DNA from 4 places in the Sphingobium cloacae genome. Region 1 is predicted to be linked to each of the others. Evidence: riboswitches for the same ligand, from Rfam matches in the RefSeq annotation. Region 1 holds a riboswitch; each other region holds the start of a gene.
The links. A riboswitch is a leader RNA that binds a small molecule or an ion and turns the genes downstream of it on or off. The one in region 1 is predicted to bind cobalamin.
Positions count from the first base shown of each region.

Region 2: another riboswitch for cobalamin. It lies ahead of SCLO_RS08335 (TonB-dependent receptor plug domain-containing protein); the one in region 1 lies ahead of SCLO_RS05190 (adenosylcobinamide-GDP ribazoletransferase).
Region 3: another riboswitch for cobalamin. It lies ahead of SCLO_RS14280 (DUF1852 domain-containing protein); the one in region 1 lies ahead of SCLO_RS05190 (adenosylcobinamide-GDP ribazoletransferase).
Region 4: another riboswitch for cobalamin. It lies ahead of cobW (cobalamin biosynthesis protein CobW); the one in region 1 lies ahead of SCLO_RS05190 (adenosylcobinamide-GDP ribazoletransferase).

Region 1 is NZ_AP017655.1:1,054,186-1,058,728, reverse strand. Features, by position in the region: gene proS (proline--tRNA ligase) at 1-1,277, shown strand, start outside; cobalamin riboswitch at 1,345-1,530, shown strand; gene SCLO_RS05190 (adenosylcobinamide-GDP ribazoletransferase) at 1,735-2,487, shown strand; gene SCLO_RS05185 (aminotransferase class I/II-fold pyridoxal phosphate-dependent enzyme) at 2,484-3,464, shown strand; gene cbiB (adenosylcobinamide-phosphate synthase CbiB) at 3,457-4,398, shown strand; gene SCLO_RS05175 (thiamine pyrophosphate-binding protein) at 4,505-4,543, shown strand, end outside.
Region 2 is NZ_AP017655.1:1,716,479-1,721,021, forward strand. Features, by position in the region: gene SCLO_RS08330 (ABC transporter substrate-binding protein) at 1-743, shown strand, start outside; gene SCLO_RS08335 (TonB-dependent receptor plug domain-containing protein) at 780-2,627, opposite strand; cobalamin riboswitch at 2,800-3,033, opposite strand; gene SCLO_RS08340 (Bax inhibitor-1/YccA family protein) at 3,475-4,167, shown strand; gene SCLO_RS08345 (TFIIB-type zinc ribbon-containing protein) at 4,172-4,456, shown strand; gene SCLO_RS08350 (tetratricopeptide repeat protein) at 4,529-4,543, opposite strand, start outside.
Region 3 is NZ_AP017655.1:2,902,135-2,906,677, forward strand. Features, by position in the region: gene SCLO_RS14275 (methionine synthase) at 1-792, opposite strand, end outside; gene SCLO_RS14280 (DUF1852 domain-containing protein) at 819-1,826, opposite strand; cobalamin riboswitch at 1,948-2,168, opposite strand; gene SCLO_RS14285 (short-chain fatty acyl-CoA regulator family protein) at 2,459-3,859, opposite strand; gene prpB (methylisocitrate lyase) at 4,117-4,543, opposite strand, start outside.
Region 4 is NZ_AP017655.1:2,920,181-2,924,723, forward strand. Features, by position in the region: gene cobN (cobaltochelatase subunit CobN) at 1-290, opposite strand, end outside; gene cobW (cobalamin biosynthesis protein CobW) at 290-1,327, opposite strand; cobalamin riboswitch at 1,586-1,822, opposite strand; gene SCLO_RS14340 (histidine phosphatase family protein) at 1,890-2,468, opposite strand; gene SCLO_RS14345 (CbtB domain-containing protein) at 2,566-2,883, shown strand; gene SCLO_RS14350 (CbtA family protein) at 2,893-3,627, shown strand; gene SCLO_RS14355 (TonB-dependent receptor) at 3,868-4,543, shown strand, end outside.

The DNA.
Region 1 (4,543 bases):
ACGGCTTCGCCAAGGAAATGGCGGTGGTCACCCATCACCGCCTGATCCAGAAGGACGGCCGGATGGTGCCGGACCCCGAAGCGAAGCTGGAAGAGCCGCTGGTGGTGCGTCCCACGTCCGAAACGGTGATCGGCGCGGCTTTCTCCCGCTGGGTGCAAAGCTGGCGCGACCTGCCGGTGCTCATCAACCAGTGGGCGAATGTCGTGCGCTGGGAAATGCGCACCCGCATGTTCCTGCGCACCAGCGAGTTCCTCTGGCAGGAAGGGCATACCGCCCACGCCTCGGTCGACGAAGCGATGGACGAGACGATGAAGATGCTCGAAGTCTATCGCAGCTTCGCCGAGGAATGCGTCGCGCTGCCGGTCATCGCGGGCGAAAAGCCGGAAAATGAGCGTTTTCCGGGCGCTGTCGCCACCTATTCCATCGAAGCGATGATGCAGGACGGGAAGGCGCTTCAGGCGGGCACGTCCCATTTCCTGGGCACCACTTTCAGCCAGGCGCAGAATATCCGGTTCCAGAATGCCGAAGGGCAGCAGGAACTGGCCCAGACGACCAGCTGGGGCATGTCCACGCGCATGATCGGCGGGCTCATCATGGTGCATGGCGACGATGACGGGCTGCGGGTGCCGCCGCGTGTCGCGCCCTATCAGATCGTCGTCGTGCCGATGCTGCGCGATACGGAGGAGGACGCCGCGATCCTCGATTATTGCGCCGCGCTGGTGGAGGAGCTGAACGGCAGGGACGTGTTCCGCGAGCCTGTCCGCGCCCTGCTGGACAAGCGCCCCGCCAAGGCCGCCAACAAGCGCTGGGGCTGGGTCAAGAAGGGCGCGCCGATCGTGATCGAGGTCGGCGGCCGGGATGTCGCCGGCGGCAATGTGTCGGTGCTGCGCCGCGACCGGCTCTATCGGGCGGATGGAAAGCTCGACAGCCAGGTCGTGCCGCGGGACGATTTCATCGCCGGAGCGGCCGCCGCGCTGGAAGAGGTCCAGCGGGCGCTGTTCGCCGAGGCGCACGGCCGGCTGCACGGCCATGTGGACAAGGATATTGCGTCGCTGGATGCCCTGAAGGCCTATTTCGCCGCCAGCGCGAAGCCGGGCTGGGCGCTCGTCCAGTGGAGCAGGCCGACCGGCGCGGCGCTCGACAAGGTGGTCGAATGGCTGAAGGGCGAGAAGCTGACCCTGCGCAACGTGCCGCTGGATGCGGAAGCGGCCGACGGCGCCTGCATCTTCACCGGGCAGGCGGCGGTCGAGCGCGTTCTGGTCGGGCGCTCCTATTAAGGGGGCGGACGGCGCGGGGCGTCGGCCGCCGGTCGGGCCTCGATTGACGCGGGATCATAACTTTCCTATTCCGCGCCATGCGACAGGTTCCCGAAAGGGATAAACGGGAATGAGGGGAAGAACCTCAGCTGCCCCTGCAACTGTGAGCGGATAGCCGCGCGCCATAAGTCATTGGAATCGCATGGTTCTGAGAAGGCGGCGCATCCGGCCCTGACCCGCAAGCCAGGATACCGGCCCGCCGCAGTCGTTCTCCGCGCGGCCAGGGTGCGCCATGCGGACGGGCTCCCCCGCGTGGCGACAGTCCCACCGCGCCGGGCGGCAGGCAGGACGGCGGCACCCGCCCCGTCCGCCTCCTCCGGGCCGGCCCTCGCTGCGGAAGGTCCACCATGCCCCCCGAATCCCGAAACACGATCACTTCGCCATCTCCTTCATGGAATCGCGAACGCTCCCTCCACCCATGGGCAGGGGCGCGGCCGTGAAGGGCTTCATCATCGCCACGCAGTTCCTGACCCGGCTGCCCACACCCCGGATCGCCTTCACGCCTGCCGATTTCCCCCCGGCCATGCGCTGGTTCCCCGCCGTCGGCCTGATCGTGGGCCTGATCGTCACATGGGGTATCTGGGCTGGCGGCCTGGTCGATCCATGGGTCGGGGCGCTGACCGGACTGCTTCTGTGGGTCGCGGTGACGGGCGGCCTTCATCTCGACGGACTGGCGGATATCGCCGACGCCCGCGGCGCGGCGCATGGCCATCGCGAAAGGATGATGGCCGCGCTGACCGATCCCCATATCGGCAGCTTCGGCGCCATCGCCATCGTCCTCCTGCTCCTGGGCAAGCTGGTGCTGGTCCACGCCCTCCTCACTCTGCCGGGCCCCGCCCGTCCGCCATGGCTGGGGCTCGTCGCCATTCCCTTCATCGCCCGGATCGGCCCGTTGATCTGGACCTATGGGCTGCCGCCGCTCCACGAAGGTCTGGCTTCCCGCTTCCGGGGCGCCGTGCGCCCGTTCGATATGCTGGCATGGACAGGCGCGGCGCTTGCCGCTTCCTTTCTGTTCCCGGCCCTGCTCGTTGCCCTCATCCTGATTCCGCTCTGGGGCTGGTGGATCAAGCGCCATATCGGCGGCATTTCCGGTGACGGCCACGGCGCTGGCATCGAGTGGATCGAAGCCGCGCTCCTGATGGCGCTGGTCGTGGGAGCGCGGTTGTCATGAAAAGCCCATGGACATGGCATGGCGGCGATCTCGACGCGGCGCGGGCGTGGTTCGGCGAAGGCGGCGATCCGTGGATCGATCTGTCGACCGGCATCAACCCGCATGGCTGGCCGGGCGCGGCGGGGATGGCCATCGACTGGCGCGGCCTGCCTTCGAAAACCGATCTGCGGGAGATGGAGGAAATCGCGGCCGTCTATTTCGATGTGGACCCCCGGCATGTCTGCGCCCTTCCGGGAACCGAAACGGGCCTGCGCCTGGCCAGCGATCTGCTCGGCCCGCGCGCGCGATATCTTGCCCCCTGCTATCGCACGCATGAGGATATGTTCCCGCTATCCTCGGCGATAACGGCGGCGGCGATGGAGAGTCCGGATGGCGGCACCATCATTCTCGCCAATCCCAATAATCCCGACGGCCATTGCTGGCCGCGCGACGCGCTGCTCGACCTGGCCGACCGCAGAGCGGACGAGGAATGGCTGATCGTTGACGAAGCCTTTGCCGACAGCGATCCGGCGACCAGTCTGGCGCGGGATATAGCGGATGATCGACGGCTGCTCATCTTCCGCTCCTTCGGCAAATTCTTCGGATTGGCGGGCTTGAGGCTCGGCTTCCTGCTCGGCCCGGAAGCCATCGTCGGCCGGATGCGGCGAAAGCTTGGGGCATGGCCGGTTTCCGCCGCCGCCATCGCCATCGGGAGAGCCGCCTATGCCGACCGCGACTGGATCGCGGCGATGCGGGAGCGCCTGCCCCGCGAAAGACGGCGGCTGGACGATGTGCTGACGGGCTGCGGATACTCGCCCGTCGGCGCCTGTCCGCTGTTCCGGCTGATCGTGGCCGACGATGCGATGGCGCTGTTCGAGCGACTGGCGAAACAGACCATCCTGACGCGTCCCTTCGACTACGAACCCCGCTGGCTGCGGATCGGCCTCCCCGAAACGGAGGAGGCGCTCGACCGCCTGCAAAGGGCCCTCCTTGGCTGAGCCGATCGCCTTCGCGGCCCTTGCCCTCGATGCGGTCATCGGATGGCCGCGCGCGCTTTATGCCCGGATCGGCCATCCCGTCGGTTTCTTCGCCCGGATCATCACCCTGTCCGAACGTTACGGGAACCAAGCGCGATGGAGCGCGGGGCTTCGCCGCGCTATCGGGGTTCTGACCGTGATGCTGTTGTTGGCCGTCTCGGCCGGCGGCGCTCTTCTGCTGGAAGGGCTCTGCCGCCGCTGGCTCGGTTCCCTTGCATGGCTTGGCATGGCGATTCTTGCCTGGCCCGCCCTCGCGCAACGCAGCCTGTTCGAGCATGTCCGGCCGATCGCCCGCCATCTGGGGGAGGGCGATGAGGCACGTGCGCGGCAGGACGTGTCGATGATCGTGGGCCGGGACACCGAAACGCTCGACGAACCCGGCATCGCCCGCGCCGCGATCGAGAGCCTGTCGGAAAGCTTCTGCGATGGAGTGGCCGCGCCGCTCTTCTGGTTGATCGTCGGAGGGCTGCCGGGAATCTGGGCCTACAAGGCCATCAACACCGCCGACAGCCTGATCGGTCACAAGGAAGAACGCTGGCGCGCCTTTGGCTGGGCCGCGGCGCGGACGGACGATGTCATGAACTTCCTGCCCGCGCGGCTGGGCGGGGCGGTGATCTGTCTGGCCGGCGGAGGAGGCTGGCGCATCATGTGGCGCGATGCGCGCAAACATGCCTCTCCCAATGCGGGATGGACGGAGGCGGCGATGGCGGGAACGCTGGGGCTGCGTCTCGCCGGACCCGTAAGCTATGATGGCGTGGCCCATGACAAGCCGTGGATCGGCGAAGGCCGTGACCGGGTTTTCGCGCAAGACATCCAGCGGGCATTGCGGGTCTATCTGCGCGCCTGCGCTATACTCTGGATCGGAGCGGCGGCCATGCCGTTGCTCATTCGATGATGCATGCTGGCGCGGGAAGGGCGCATGCGATAATCCTCCAGGAAGGAAAGCCGCGCGGGGCGCGCGCCTGCGTGAAATCCATGGATGGCATGAGGGAAATGCGGAAATGAGCGCAGCCAAAGGACGCAACGCCGCCCAATGCCTG
Region 2 (4,543 bases), 660 kb from region 1:
GCAGGATCGTGTCGCTGAACGTCTGCGCCGATCAATATCTGCTGGCGCTGGCCGATCCGGGCCAGATCGTCGCGCTCAGCAGGAACGCCCGCAATGCGGAACTTTCGGCGGCTGCGGCCAAGGCCCGCTCCTTCCGCAGCCTGCGCCGGCCGTCCGAAGAGGTGATGGCGCTCCGGCCCGACCTGCTGCTGGGCTTTCCGCTGGGCGATAGCGTCGCGGGCGCGCCGCCGGGGCGCTGGAACGTGCTGGGCCTGGAAACGGCGGACAGTTACGGGTCGGTGATCGACCAGATCCGGCGGACAGCCAGGGCCGTGGGCCATCCCGAACGCGGCGAGGCGCTCATTGCGCGCATGAACCGCGACCTTGCCGCCCTGCCCCGGCCCAGGCGCGGCGGCGTTGCCGCCTATTATCAAAGGCGCGGCTATATGACGGGCACCGGCACGCTGGTCGACGACCTGATGCGGCGCGCGGGCCTCACCAACCTCGCCGCGAAGCTGGGGAAGCCCGCTCTGGCGCAGATTCCGCTGGAACAGATGATCGCCGCCCGTCCCGACTGGCTGATCGTCGAAAGCGGCAGCGAACGCGTGGTCGATCAGGGGACGGAGATGCTGAATCATCCGGTCCTGAAGGACATTCCCCGCATTCGGGTGCCGCAGGCGTGGACGGTCTGCGGCGGCCCGGCCTATGTGCTGGCCGCGCGCAGCATCGTGGCGCAGGTCAACGCCGCGCCGGACCGCCCATAGGGGACGGGCGCTCACGCCCGCCCCTTTGCCGCGCGATCAGAAGCGGACACGCACGCCGCCATAGGCCGACCGGCCATAGACCCCATAGCCATAGGCCGTCGCATATTCCTCATTCGACAGATTGTCGATGCGGCCGTAGATTTCCAGATTCTCCGTGACCGGCAGGGACGCGCGCAGGCCGACAACGGCATAGCCGTCCAGACGGCGCGTGTTGGCGGCATCGTCGAAAATGTCGCCCATCATCGTCACCGTCGCGCCGGTGCTGAGGCCGAAAGGCCAGACATAATCCGCCGACACGCTGACCGCATTGGCGGCACGGCGCGGCAGGCGATTGCCTTCATTGGCCGTCCCCTCCGAACGATTGCGTGCGTCGATATAGCTATAGGCGGCCGTGAACGTCAGCGCCTCCACGGGCCGCAGCGTCAGGCTGGCTTCCACCCCCTTCGCGCGGGCGCGGGCGATGTTGTAATAGACATAGGTCGGCGGGAAGCCGTCGATCTGGTTACGCGTATCGCGGCGGAAAGCCGTGACCGACAGCATCGCCCGCCCGTTATCCAGGCTCTGGTCGAAACCGATGTCATAGCTTTTCGAGCGTTCGGGACGCAGGTCGGCATTGCCCACCCACCTATCGTAAAGCTGATAGAGCGAGGGCGCCTTGAACCCTTCGCCATAGCTGACGCGGAAATTGGTCGCGCCATGGTTGGGCGTGTAATTGGCGTTCGCGCCAAAGGTCGTCGCGCCGCCGAACTGGTTGTGGTCGCCATGGCGCAGGCCGCCGGTGACGGAAAGCCCCTCGGCCGGCTGCACGATGGCGAGGGCATAGACGCTGTCGATGTTCGCCTTGGCGCTGGCCGTGCTGCCAAAGCCGTAAAAGTCATAGTCGGGCCGCTCATGCTCATAGCCGAAGACCAGCTTCGCCCGATCGACGGGCGCATAGACGCCCTGATATTCGAAGCGCAGGTTGGTGCCCGAATAGCCGTAGGAGGCGTCCGCGCCCCGCGCGGGATAATAGTCCCGGTCATGGCGGAACCAGGTGACCGCCGCCCGGTTGGTCAGCTTGCCGTCCAGCAGCGACAGGTTGAGCCCGGCATAGCCGACATATTGGTCCGACTTGGTGATGTCGGGGCTATCGGCCGGTGTTCCGAAGAAGCTGTCATAATCGAGGTCGGCGTGGATATAATAGCCGCGCAGGTCGAGGCTGAGCGCGTCGGAAAAGCTGAGCTTCAGCTTCGCATTGGCGGTGATGTTCTTGTAGCCGTCCTTCTCCGTCGCGCCGAAGGAACGCGCGGCGGCCGAGATGCCGTCGGTGCGGAAATAGGCGACGCCCACGCCGCCCGACGCGATCCCGCTGGTGCCGGACACATCCGCTTTCGCGTTCAGCGTGTCGCTATAGCCGTAATCGACCGACGCATTGGCGGCATAGCCTTCGGCGGGCGTCCCTGTCATCACATTGACCACGCCGCCGATCGCCTGGCTGCCATGGACGACCGAGTTGGAGCCGCGCAGCACTTCGATCCGGCGGATATTGCCGACCAGCAGGTTGCCGAAGTTGAAACTGTCGGCATCGCCGCTGGGGTCGTTCACCTTGACGCCGTCGATCAGCACCAGCGTCTGCGACGATTCCGCGCCGCGCAGCGACACGCCCGTGACCGTGCCGATCGTGCCGTTGCGGTTGAAGCGGACGCCGGGCGTCGTCGCCAGCAGGTCGGTCACTTCGACCGCCTGCCGGGTGCGGATGGTGTCGGCGTCGATCACCGTGATCGCCTGACCCACCTGATCGCGCGGCTGTTCGATGCCCGATGCGGTGACGACGATGTCGTCATCCTGCGCCAGCGCCGGCGTGGCCGCCAGCAGCGCCACGAGCGACAATCCCGATTTCATCATTGTGTCTCTTCCCTGAGCGTTTGTGAACTTCAGGACCGGGGACTCCGCCTGCGCGGCCGATGCGCGCGGCAGGTCAACGCCCGTCCCCGCCACGCGCACCGATGCGGCCCCGGCCGCCTGGCAGCGTCGCTCACGGAAGAAACCGTGCCATGGCCGATCCCTGGGCCAGGGCAAGAGCGACCAGACGCTGGCAGGTCTCCTGGCTCGCGGGTCGTCACTGCGATGCGCCAGCCTTCCCGGACGGATGTCCAGTGGCCGGTCCCCTTCCCGCCCCTTTCGCAGGAAGGAGGGACCCATACGCATCGCGCTCACCGCTTACAGTTGCAGGGACAGCAGCGGAATAGGAGGAGAAAACCTCCGCACCGCATTCCCTTTTCAGCCCCGTGGGGCACCAGCGCGATCATGCCGGCGCGCTGGAAGCGCCCCGGACGCCGCTGCCCATAGGACAAGCGGAAGGCCATGCCAAGCGGATCGATTTCAAGGGGAAGGAAATGGCGGATTGGGGAGCGAGAGCAGGCTGTCCGCTCCCGACATGCATCATGCGCCTGCATAAGCGGGAGCATGTCAGCCGGCCACCCTTCATTGTAACAAATTATTGCTATGCGCCCGATCCCTTGCGCCGCAGCCTTCCTCTCCCGATATGGTTCCTGCGGGCCGGGCCCCTCTGGCGGCTGGACATGTCCAGCCGTGATGTCGGACCGCATCGAGTGTGCTCGGTGCAGGTTCGGGGGATTGCAGCCCCCCCTCCAATCCCACCGAAACCACGCCGGGCCGCTCGATCCTTAACTATTCTGGTCTGACCATTTTTGAAGGATGGAGTTTTAACGCCGTGAATAATCCCGTTCGCATGCCGGGCTATGGTGCCAGCCAGACGGCGCAGGTCGATGCCGGCCTGCGCGCGCATATGCTGGGCGTTTTCCGCAATATGGGCATCGGCCTGGTCATCACCGGGCTGGTCGCCGCCTTCATCGGCAATACGCCTGCCCTGGCCGCCGCGATCTTCGGCACGCCGCTCAAATGGGTGGCGATCTTCGCGCCGCTGGCTTTCGTCTTCTTCTTCAGCTTCCGCATCGAAAAGATGACGACCGCGGGCGCGCGCATGGCCTTCTGGGCCTTTTCCGCCGTCATGGGCGTGTCCCTGGCCAGCGTGTTCCTGATCTTCACCGGCGGCAGCATCGCGCAGGCCTTCTTCTCCGCCGCGGTGATGTTCCTCGCCATGGCGCTGTGGGGCTATACGACGCAGCGCGACCTCACGAAGATGGGCTCGTTCCTCATCATGGGCCTGATCGGCATCATCGTCGCCAGCCTCATCAACCTGTTCATCGGGTCTTCGGCGATGGCGATGGTGGTTTCGATCCTGGGCGTAGTGATCTTCACCGGCCTCACCGCCTGGGACACGCAGCGCATCAAGTCGGAATATTTCCACTATGCGGGCCATGAAGTCGCGGAAAAGATGCAGGTCATGGGCGCGCTGTCGCTCTATCTGAACTTCGTCAACCTGTTCCAGATGCTGCTGCACCTGACCGGCGAGCGGGAATAGGCGGATGCGCGACGCGCAGGCCGTTTCGGCCATGCTCTGCCCGGTCTGTCATGTCGGATTGGCGATGACGGACCGGCAGGGGGTGGAGATCGACTATTGCCCGCAATGCCGCGGCGTGTGGCTGGACCGGGGCGAACTGGACAAGATCATCGAACGATCCGCGCGGGAGACCGCGCCCGCCGCGCCGGTGAGCCAGCCCAGCTACCGGCCGGACCGGGACTATCGCGGCGACGGGCGGCCTTATCAGAAGAAGCGGCGGAAGAGCTTTCTGGAAGAGTTGTTCGATTGACAAAAAGGCCGGTCGCGATGACCGGCCTTTTTCCTGTTCCACGGCCCTGCGCTTCTCCGGCCGCAAGGCGGGTCAAGGCGTTTCGGT
Region 3 (4,543 bases), 1.8 Mb from region 1:
GATGAGGTCCATCGGAACGTGGGAATGATGACATTCCAGCGAAATGATGTCGATCTTCGACTTCCGCAGATTGGGGAATGTTTCCTCATACTGCCGCCATTCGGAACCCAGCGTTTTTTTCCAGTCCGTATTAGCCTTGATGCCATATCCATAGCAGATGTGGACCGCCGTTTCGCACTTCAGCCCCTCTGCCGCCTTTTCCAACGTGGCGATGCCCCAGTCGTTCGCCTCGTCGAAGAAGACGTTGAAGGCCGGTTCGTCGAACTGGATGATGTCGATGCCGGCGGCTTCCAGCTCCTTTGCTTCCTGATTGAGGATCTTCGCGAACTCCCAGGCGAGCTTCTCGCGGCTCTTGTAGTGGGCGTCGTAGAGCGTATCGATCATCGTCATGGGGCCGGGCAGGGTCCATTTGATCGGCTGATCCGTCTGCGCGCGCAGATATCTGGCGTCCTCCACAAAGACGGGCTTCGTCCGCGCCACTGCGTCGACGACCGTCGGCACGCTCGCATCATAACGGTTGCGAATCCTGACGGTTTCGCGCTTCTCGAAATCGACGCCGCTCAAATGCTCGACAAAGGTGGTGACGAAATGCTGGCGTGTCTGTTCGCCGTCGCCGACGATCGTGATGCCGGCCTGCTCCTGATCGTTCACCGCCAGGCGCAGCGCGTCCTTCTTGCCCTCCGACAATTGCTCGCCCTGCAATTTCCAGGCCGCCCAGAGCTTTTCGGGCTCCGCGAGCCAGGAGGGCTTGGGCAGGCTGCCGGCGGTCGAGGTGGGCAACAATGTCTTCATGGATAGGGCCTCGTAAATGGGATGGATCAGGCAGCTACAGCATCAACGACAGCGGCATGGCGCGACGACCATTGTTCGAGCACCGCCGCATGCGGCTTGATGAAATGCTCCTGGGCGAACTTGCCCTGTTCGACCGCGAGCCTGCTGCGTTCTTCGCGGTCGTAAACGATGAGGGTCAGCGAATAGTCCTGATATTTCAGGCTCGGCCGATAGTCCTGCGCGGCAACGGAATTGGCATTGTAGATTTCGGGACGATAGATTTTCTGGAAGGTTTCCATCGTGCTGATCGTGCTGGCGAGCTCCAGATGGGTGTAGTCGTCGAGCAGGCCGCCGAGATGATAGAAAGCCAGGGGCGCGACGGCGTGCGGCGGCATGAAGTAGCGAACCTTCATCCCCATCTTCGCGAAATAGGCATCGGTCGCGGAGACTTTGTCGTTCTTGTACTCAATGCCGAGGATGGGGTGGACATTGGCTGTCCGGTGATAGGTTTCCCGGCTCGACACGCTCAGGCAGATGACCGGCGGCTTGCTGAAATTGTCCCGATAAGCGCTGGAATTGAGGAAGTGCTTGAACAATTTTCCATGCAGGTCGCCAAAGCCTTCCGGTGCGCCGCCGTGGGGGTTCTGCTTGAGGTGGTCTAGCAGCAGGATGCTGAAATCATAGTCGCGGACATAGGATGAGAAATTATTGCCGACCATGCCGGGGATGCGTTCACCGCTGCGCGTGTCGATGACGGTTGTCTGTAGGATTTCGATCAGCGGGAAATGATCGTCATCCTCCCGCGCGCCGATCTTCAACTCCGCAGAGATGATCGTCAGTTCGACCGCATAACGATCCCCAGCGGGATTGTCCCAATGCATGATCGAATTGAAGCGATTGTCGATCATCTTCAGAGTGTTGCGCAGATTTTCCTGACGGTTCTCTCCTCGCGCCAGATTCGCGAAATTGGTGGTGATCCGCGTGGCGTCGGCGGGACGATAATCCTCGTTGAACGGGATGCTGCTGATGGAGAAGGTAAACCCGCTATTCGTCATGACACACCTGTTTTTGCCGGACAGGAGGCCAAGGGAAGAGCGCGCAGGACAGGCCCGGACGATGCTTACGCCACGAGCCTTTGCTTCTAGCGCGATCCACCGGAGGAACCCCCGTCCGAGGAACGTTATCGCGTCGGAGGCAGGTCTCCTGGCTTACGGGTCATCGCGGCGGTTCCGGCCTTCCCGAGCTTCTTGCGGAAGCCCAGTGACACGAAATGGAACCGCCACTCGCCGCTTACAGTTGCGGGGGCAGCGCCGGACTCTGTCTAGCAGACATCACCGGCTTCCCGTCTTAGCCCCGCCGTCACGCCTGAGGCGGGGAACCTCGACGAGCGGCTTACACACCATCGCGAGCTTCCTGTCAAGGTCCATATAAAGATTTCTTTATATGCAATCGGTGCAGATTGTCGCGCCAACTGAGGATCGACACGCACCCGCTTGCCCATCGAAATGCCATATTTCGAAAGAATGGATGTCGACGCGCCAACCCCGCATTGGGCGGCGAAACGCATGAGGGTCGGCTGGCATGTGGCGCACAGGGTCGTCATGAACGGGAGAAGGACAGTCGTCTTCAGGAACTGAGCCAAGGCCGGTGGATGGACCCAACGCCGCGCGATCAGAGCGTTTCTCTCTCAAGCCACTGGATAGGGCGTCGGCGCGCTGCGATTTTCGTCGACGGCAATCGCCCGCCCGACGGGCGGGAAAGCGCGTTGCGGGCAGGCCTGACGCTCGCAGACCTTACATCCGGCGCCGATAGGTGTCGCGGCGCTCGGATCGCTGAGGTCGAACCCGCGCGCATAAACAAGGCGTGAAGCATGGCGGATGTCGCAGCCAAGCCCAATGGCGAATGTCTTGCCCGGCATGCCGAAGCCGGCATTGACGCTGCCCACCGTTCGCGCGATCCACAAATAGGTGCGCCCATCGGGCATCTGCGCGATCTGGCGCAACACGCGACCGGGCTGGGCGAAGGCTTCATAGACTTTCCACAGCGGGCAGGTGCCGCCGACACGCGAGAAATGGAAGTCCGTCGCAGACTGACGCTTGGAGATGTTGCCGGCGCGATCGACCCGCACGAAGAAAAAGGGGATGCCGCGCGCTTCCGCCCGTTGCAGCGTCGAAAGCCGGTGGCAGACTGTTTCGAAGCCCACGCCGAAGCGGCGCCCGAGCTTTTCGATGTCATAGCCTTCCGCTTCGGCTGCGGCGAGGAAGTCCCCATAGGGCAGAATCAGCGCACCGGCGAAATAGTTGGCGAGGCCGATGCGCGCCAGCCTTCGTGCTTCGTCGCTGGTGAGGATTGGATTGTCCGTGAGCCTGGCAATGATGTCGCCATGCTCCAGAAAGGCGAGTTGAGTGGCCATCTGGAACGCCTGCTGGCCTTGGTTTAATTGGTCGGAAACATAGAGGGTGCGCGTAGCCGGATCATAACGGCGTTGGGCCGCATCGCTGTCGCCGCCGATGACCTGCACGCGATGCCGTTCGCCCAGCAAGGCGGTCAGGCCGGCATGGATCGAACGAGGGGTCAGACCAGCTTGGCGGTAAAGGCGCTCGGCCGCCTCATCCAGGGGTTCGACATGATTGTGCCGGGCGTAGAAGAAGTCGCGCACCTGCTCGAAGGGCATGCGCGCCGGGCCGCCGCTGATCCACTCGTCACCCAGTTGCGCCGCCATCGCCTCGCTGCGCTCGACGGATTCGCGGTAACGGCGGTGCAAGGACACGAGCGTGCGCCCCACCGCCGGCATGTTGGTCGCCAGTTCGCGGATTTCGGCCACGGATATGGGTTCCACGCCATCCGTCAGCGCGTCGCGCAGGTCGGTGATGAGGCGCGCTTCCTCATCTTCGGAGAAAAGCTGCACGTCGACGCCGAAGACCGCGTTGATCTTCAGCAGCACCGGCACTGTCAGCGGCCGCTGATTCTGTTCCAGCTGGTTGAGATAGCTGGACGAGATACCGAGTGAGTTGGCCAGTTCGACCTGCTTGAGATTCCGCTCTTCCCGCAAGCGTCGCAACCGGACGCCCATGAACGCTTTGCGCATATTTCCACCCATCATTCGCAATATTTGCAAATTTACGGCTTTTTGTCCGCAAATCTTCGCAAATTCGGTCATTCCTAGACTAACAGATAATTGCGGATGTTGCGAAGCGAAAGAGACTTTGCAGCAGGGTGGACATGACGAAGCGGATCAAGCGGCTTCCGGCGGCGCGCGCCCGAAGCGGTCAGCGGCCCGTGCCGGGGCCGGGTTGGCGGTTGACGCCCCGGATCGCTCAGACGCCGCCCGCCCAGCCGTGTCGCTCAGCTGTCCTGAGGCATTCCCTGTGGCACGATGGTCTGGATGATGTTGGCATCCAGCTCCTCGAACGCGTGCAAGCCTATCGTGTCATAGAGTTCCTGCCGGGTCTGCATGCGGTCCAGCATCTTGTGGGTGCCGCCCTCCGCCTTGATCGAGGCGTAGAGTTCGGCCTGCGCCCTGTTGGCGATGCGCAGCGACGATACCGGCCAGATCACCATCTTGTAACCCATCGCCTCGAACTCGGAGGCGGTGAAGAAGGGCGTCTTTCCGAATTCGGTCATGTTGGCGAGCAGCGGCACGTTCGGCATCGCCGCGTGGAACTTTTCGAACATCTCGCGGCTGGTGAGGCCTTCGGGGAAGATCGCGTCGGCCCCGGATTCGACATAGAGCTTCGCACGCGCGATGGCGGCATCGAAGCCCTCTACTCCC
Region 4 (4,543 bases), 1.9 Mb from region 1:
ATGCCATAGGGCCAGTAGCTTTTGCCCCCCAGCAATATGACGCACACGAAACGGGCATGGGCGATCGTCTTTTCGACATAGAGGTCCGTCGAATAGGGATGCCGCAATGGCAGCAGGTTGGCGAGCCGGACGCTGGGAGCACCCGGCGGCAACTGCCCCGCCGCCTTGGCGAAGCAGGCCAGTTCGCTGTCCGCCACCGTCAGGATCACGATGTCGCCCGGCGGCTGGTCGAGGTCGATCGCCTCCTCCCCATCGGTGATGGTGCCGGGGGTGGCGGACAGCAGGTGCATCAGCCCAGAATATCCCGCAGGTCCGATGCGATGACCGACCGGTCCAGTCCCTTCTGCCCGATCACGACCAGCTGGGTCCGGCGTATTTCCGCAGGCATCCATGCGCGGTCGTAGAAATGCTGGATGCGCGGGCCGACGGCCTGCACGATGAGGCGGCTCTGCTTGCCGTTTACCGCCACCATGCCCTTGACGCGCAATATGTCATGCGCCGCGATCAATGCGCCGAGCCGGGCGGTGAGCGCCTCGACTTCTCCGACCTCGCCGCCGGTGACGACGAAGCTGTCGAAATCGTCATGGTCATGATCGCCGCCCTCCCCGTCATGGTGGGATGGCCGGGCGTCAAGGCTGTCTTCCGCCGCCGCCGTGATGCCCAGCAGCGCGCCCACGTCCACGGCGCCATGATCGGCGCGGACGATCTTCACGCCCGCGCGGGTTTCCGCCTCGACCTGCGCCTCGACCCGCGCTAGCGTGGCGGTATCGACCAGATCGGTCTTGTTCAGCACCACCATGTCGGCGCAGGCCAGCTGGTCCTCGAACAGTTCCTCCAGCGGGCTGTCATGGTCGAGATTGGGATCGGCGGCCCGCGCCGCCGCCAGCGCGGCTTCGTCCGTGGCGAAGCGTCCCGCCGCCACCGCGTCCGCATCGATCAGCGCCACTACGCCGTCCACCGTCGCGCGGGTGCGGATGTCGGGCCATTGGAACGCTTTCACCAGCGGCTTGGGCAAAGCGAGGCCGGACGTTTCGATGATGATATGGTCGGGCGGGTTCGGCCGGTCGAGCAGCTTCTGCATGGTGGGCAGGAAGTCGTCGGCCACGGTGCAGCAGATGCAGCCGTTGGCGAGTTCGACGATGTCGTCCTCCGGGCATGCCTCGTCATTGCATCCCTTCACCAGCTCGCCGTCCACCCCGACATCGCCGAACTCGTTGATGACGAGGGCGAGGCGGCGGCCCCTGGCATTTTGCAGGAGATGGCGGATGAGCGTGGTCTTGCCCGCGCCCAGGAAGCCGGTGACGACGGTGGTGGGCACCTTGCTCATGCGCCTTCTCCCGTCGGTTTGAGGAAGGGGGGAGCGGCAGTAACGGTGTTCATGGGAGGTCTTCCCTCGCAGCGCCGGAGCAACCGGGCCAGGGCTTGCCGGCGCCATCCAGCGGCCCGGTGCCGGTGGACGCACGACGGCTGGCCCGCGCCCATGACCGGGCGTTCGCCCATGGACGCAGGACCACGCGGCCCCAGCCGCATGACATCGTCGCTCAGACGGAAAACACCGTGCCGCGGCCATCCCCTGGACCAGGGCAAGAGCGACCAGACGCCGGCAGGTCTCCTGGCTCGCGGGTCATCGCCCGATGCACGGCCTTCCCGGACCTCGCCTGTTTCAGCGTCCGGCCCAGTGGCTGCTTCCCTTGGGGGAAGCGTGTGCATCGCGCTGCCGCTTACAGTTGCAGGGACAGCTGCGGCTTGGGATGGAGCTTCCCTGCCCATCCGCACCGCATTCCCATTTTCAGCCTCTTGCGAGGCACCGGCGCGATCAATACCCGGACGCGACGGATGCCGCCCCGGACGACCGGCTCATATCGCCTGCACCGGCGGGCCGCAAGGGCTCAGCCGCCGCCGTTCAACGATTGCAGCCGCCATGTCCGGTGAAAGGACAGGACGGTGCGCGAGAGCGGGGCGATGTCGATCGCGAGCGTGGCGCGCAAGGGCAGGTCGAGCGCGTGGCACAGGGCGGCGCGAATCATCATCGGGTGGGTGATCGCGCAGACCGGCCGCCCGCTTTCCCGGATGCCGTCGAGCCAGCAGCCGATCCGCGATGCCGCCGCCTCCATGGTTTCGCCGCCCGGCGCCTCCCTCGTGGGATCGGCCAGCCAGCCGGTCAGCGCTTCCGGTTCGTCGCTTCCGATCTCCTCGAAGCATCGGCCGGCCCAGCGTCCCCAGCCCATGTCGGCCAGCGCGGCTTCCGGCCGGGCGAGCAGGGAGAGGGCGAGAGCGGTTTCCTCCGCCGCGCGCGACGGGCTGCGGAAGGCATGATCGCGCAAGCGCCCGGGAAGCTCCATGCGGGCCGCTGCCCGGAGGCCGCCTTCGTCCAGCGATTCCGAAGGGTCGGGAAAACCGCCGCGGCGGCTGGAGGGCGTGGCCGCGATGCACAGGAGCAGGAGAGAGGTCGGCAGGGTAAACTCCAACAGGCCGTTGACGCCGCCAGCCCCCCGGCTCTAAGGGCTGCATCGTCCTGGAAGAAGAAGCCGGTGCAAATCCGGCGCGGTCGCGCCACTGTTATCGATGCGGACATCCGCCGTCGAGAGCCAGACCTTCCTCCCGGATCGTAAGATCAACCCTTGGGACGCGCAATCCCTTCAGGAGCAGAATATCATGGCAATGAGCGCCGCATTTTTCGACGACGGCTTCATCCCTGTCCAGGGTGGAACGGCGATCCCGGTCGAGGACATTCTTCCATGGGCCGTGTTCGGCTCGCTGATCGCCTTGATCTTCCTCTATTTCGTCAGCACGGAACAGGGCGCCGTCGCGATCTTCGACGGCATGTACGTGCATGAGTTCGTCCATGACGGACGGCATCTCCTCGGCTTTCCCTGCCACTAGGGCCGGGTCATGACGAAGGATCTGTTGTGGCGCGGGATGCTTGCGGGCATCCTGGGCGCCTTTCTTGCGACCCTGTGCGCCCATCTCGTCGCCGAGCCGCAGGTCGACCGCGCCATCGCCTATGAAGCCACCCATGCCGCCCATGCGGCCCATCATGACGAAGGGCCGGCGGGTGGCGAGGAGGAGGAACTGGTCAGCCGTCCTACCCAGAAGGGGCTGGGTCTGTGGACGGCCCTTTCCCTCTATGGCGCGGCGGTGGGCGGCATCTTCTCGCTGCTGTTCGCTTATGGCTATGGCCGGTTCGGGCGGATGGGGCCGCGCAGCTTCGCCCTGCTGCTGGCGGCCCTGGCGTTCCTGCTGGTCGTGGTCGTCCCGGCGCTCAAATATCCGCAGACGCCCCCGGCGGTCGGCAAGCATGAAACCGTGGAGCTGCGCACCGCCGCCTATTTCTCGATGATCGCGCTGTCGCTGGCCGGCGCGGTGATAGCCTGGAAGCTGTGGAGCGCTTTGGCCCAGTCCCGGCGCGGGATAGACGCGACCCTGTTTTCGGCCGGCGCCTATCTGCTGGTCGTGGGCAGCGGCCAGATGTTGCTGCCCAGCATCGATGAAGTGCCCGATGATTTTCCGGCGACGCTGCTCTGGAATTTCCGGGTGGCGTCCCTGGCGACGCAGCTTCTGCTCTGGGCGACGATCGGCATCGCCTTCGGCCTGATGGCGGAGCGCCTGCTCCAGCGCCGGGGGTGAACGGAATATCTTTTTGCGGGCATTAGCGGGGCTGCGATCTGTCCGGGGGCGCGCGGCCGGCTGCGGGAAAACGGATGCCGGGATGGCGGAAGTGCCGATCGAATCGCACTTCTGCCGATCGGGCTATCGTGATCGAGCCACGCCTTTCGACCAACCGAATGTCCTGTCATGGTCATGAAATGATCCCTTCCTAGCGGGCGGATGCTGCAACGCAACATCTGCATATGAAGGGGTATCATAATGGTTCGTTGGGTATCTGGTCCGTCTCTGGCGGCGCTGGCTTTCGCCAGCTTTGGAACAACTGCCGCCTATGCGCAGTCCACGGGGTCCATCGACTTCGACAAGGAAATCGTGGTCACGGCCGCCGGAAACGAGAGTGCGCAGGTCGGCGGAGTCGCCGTTCCCAACACGTCCAAGGCGAAGGCCGTGCTGACGCAGGAATTCATCGCCCGGCAAACGCCCGGCCAGTCCGTCAACGATGTCATCAACCAGTTGCCGGGCGTCAGCTTCCAGAACAACGACCCCTATGGATCGGGCGGCGGCACGCTGACGATTCGCGGTTTCGACGACACGCGCATTTCCCAGACGGTGGACGGCATTCCGCTGAACGACACCGGCAATTACGCCCTCTACACCAACCAGCAGGTCGATCCCGAACTGATCGATCAGGTCAATGTCAATCTGGGCACCACCGATATCGACAGCCCCACCGCCTCGGCCAGCGGAAGCACGGTCAATTACCGCACGCTGGTTCCGACCGAGGATTTCGGCGCCCGCCTTGCGGGGACTTATGGCGACTTCTCCTATTTCCGCCTTTTCGGGCTCGTCAACACGGGCATATTGACGCCAGCGGGCACGCGCGCCTGGCTTTCCGCCAGCCGGGCGACCTATGATTCGCCTTTCGGTCATTTCGGCA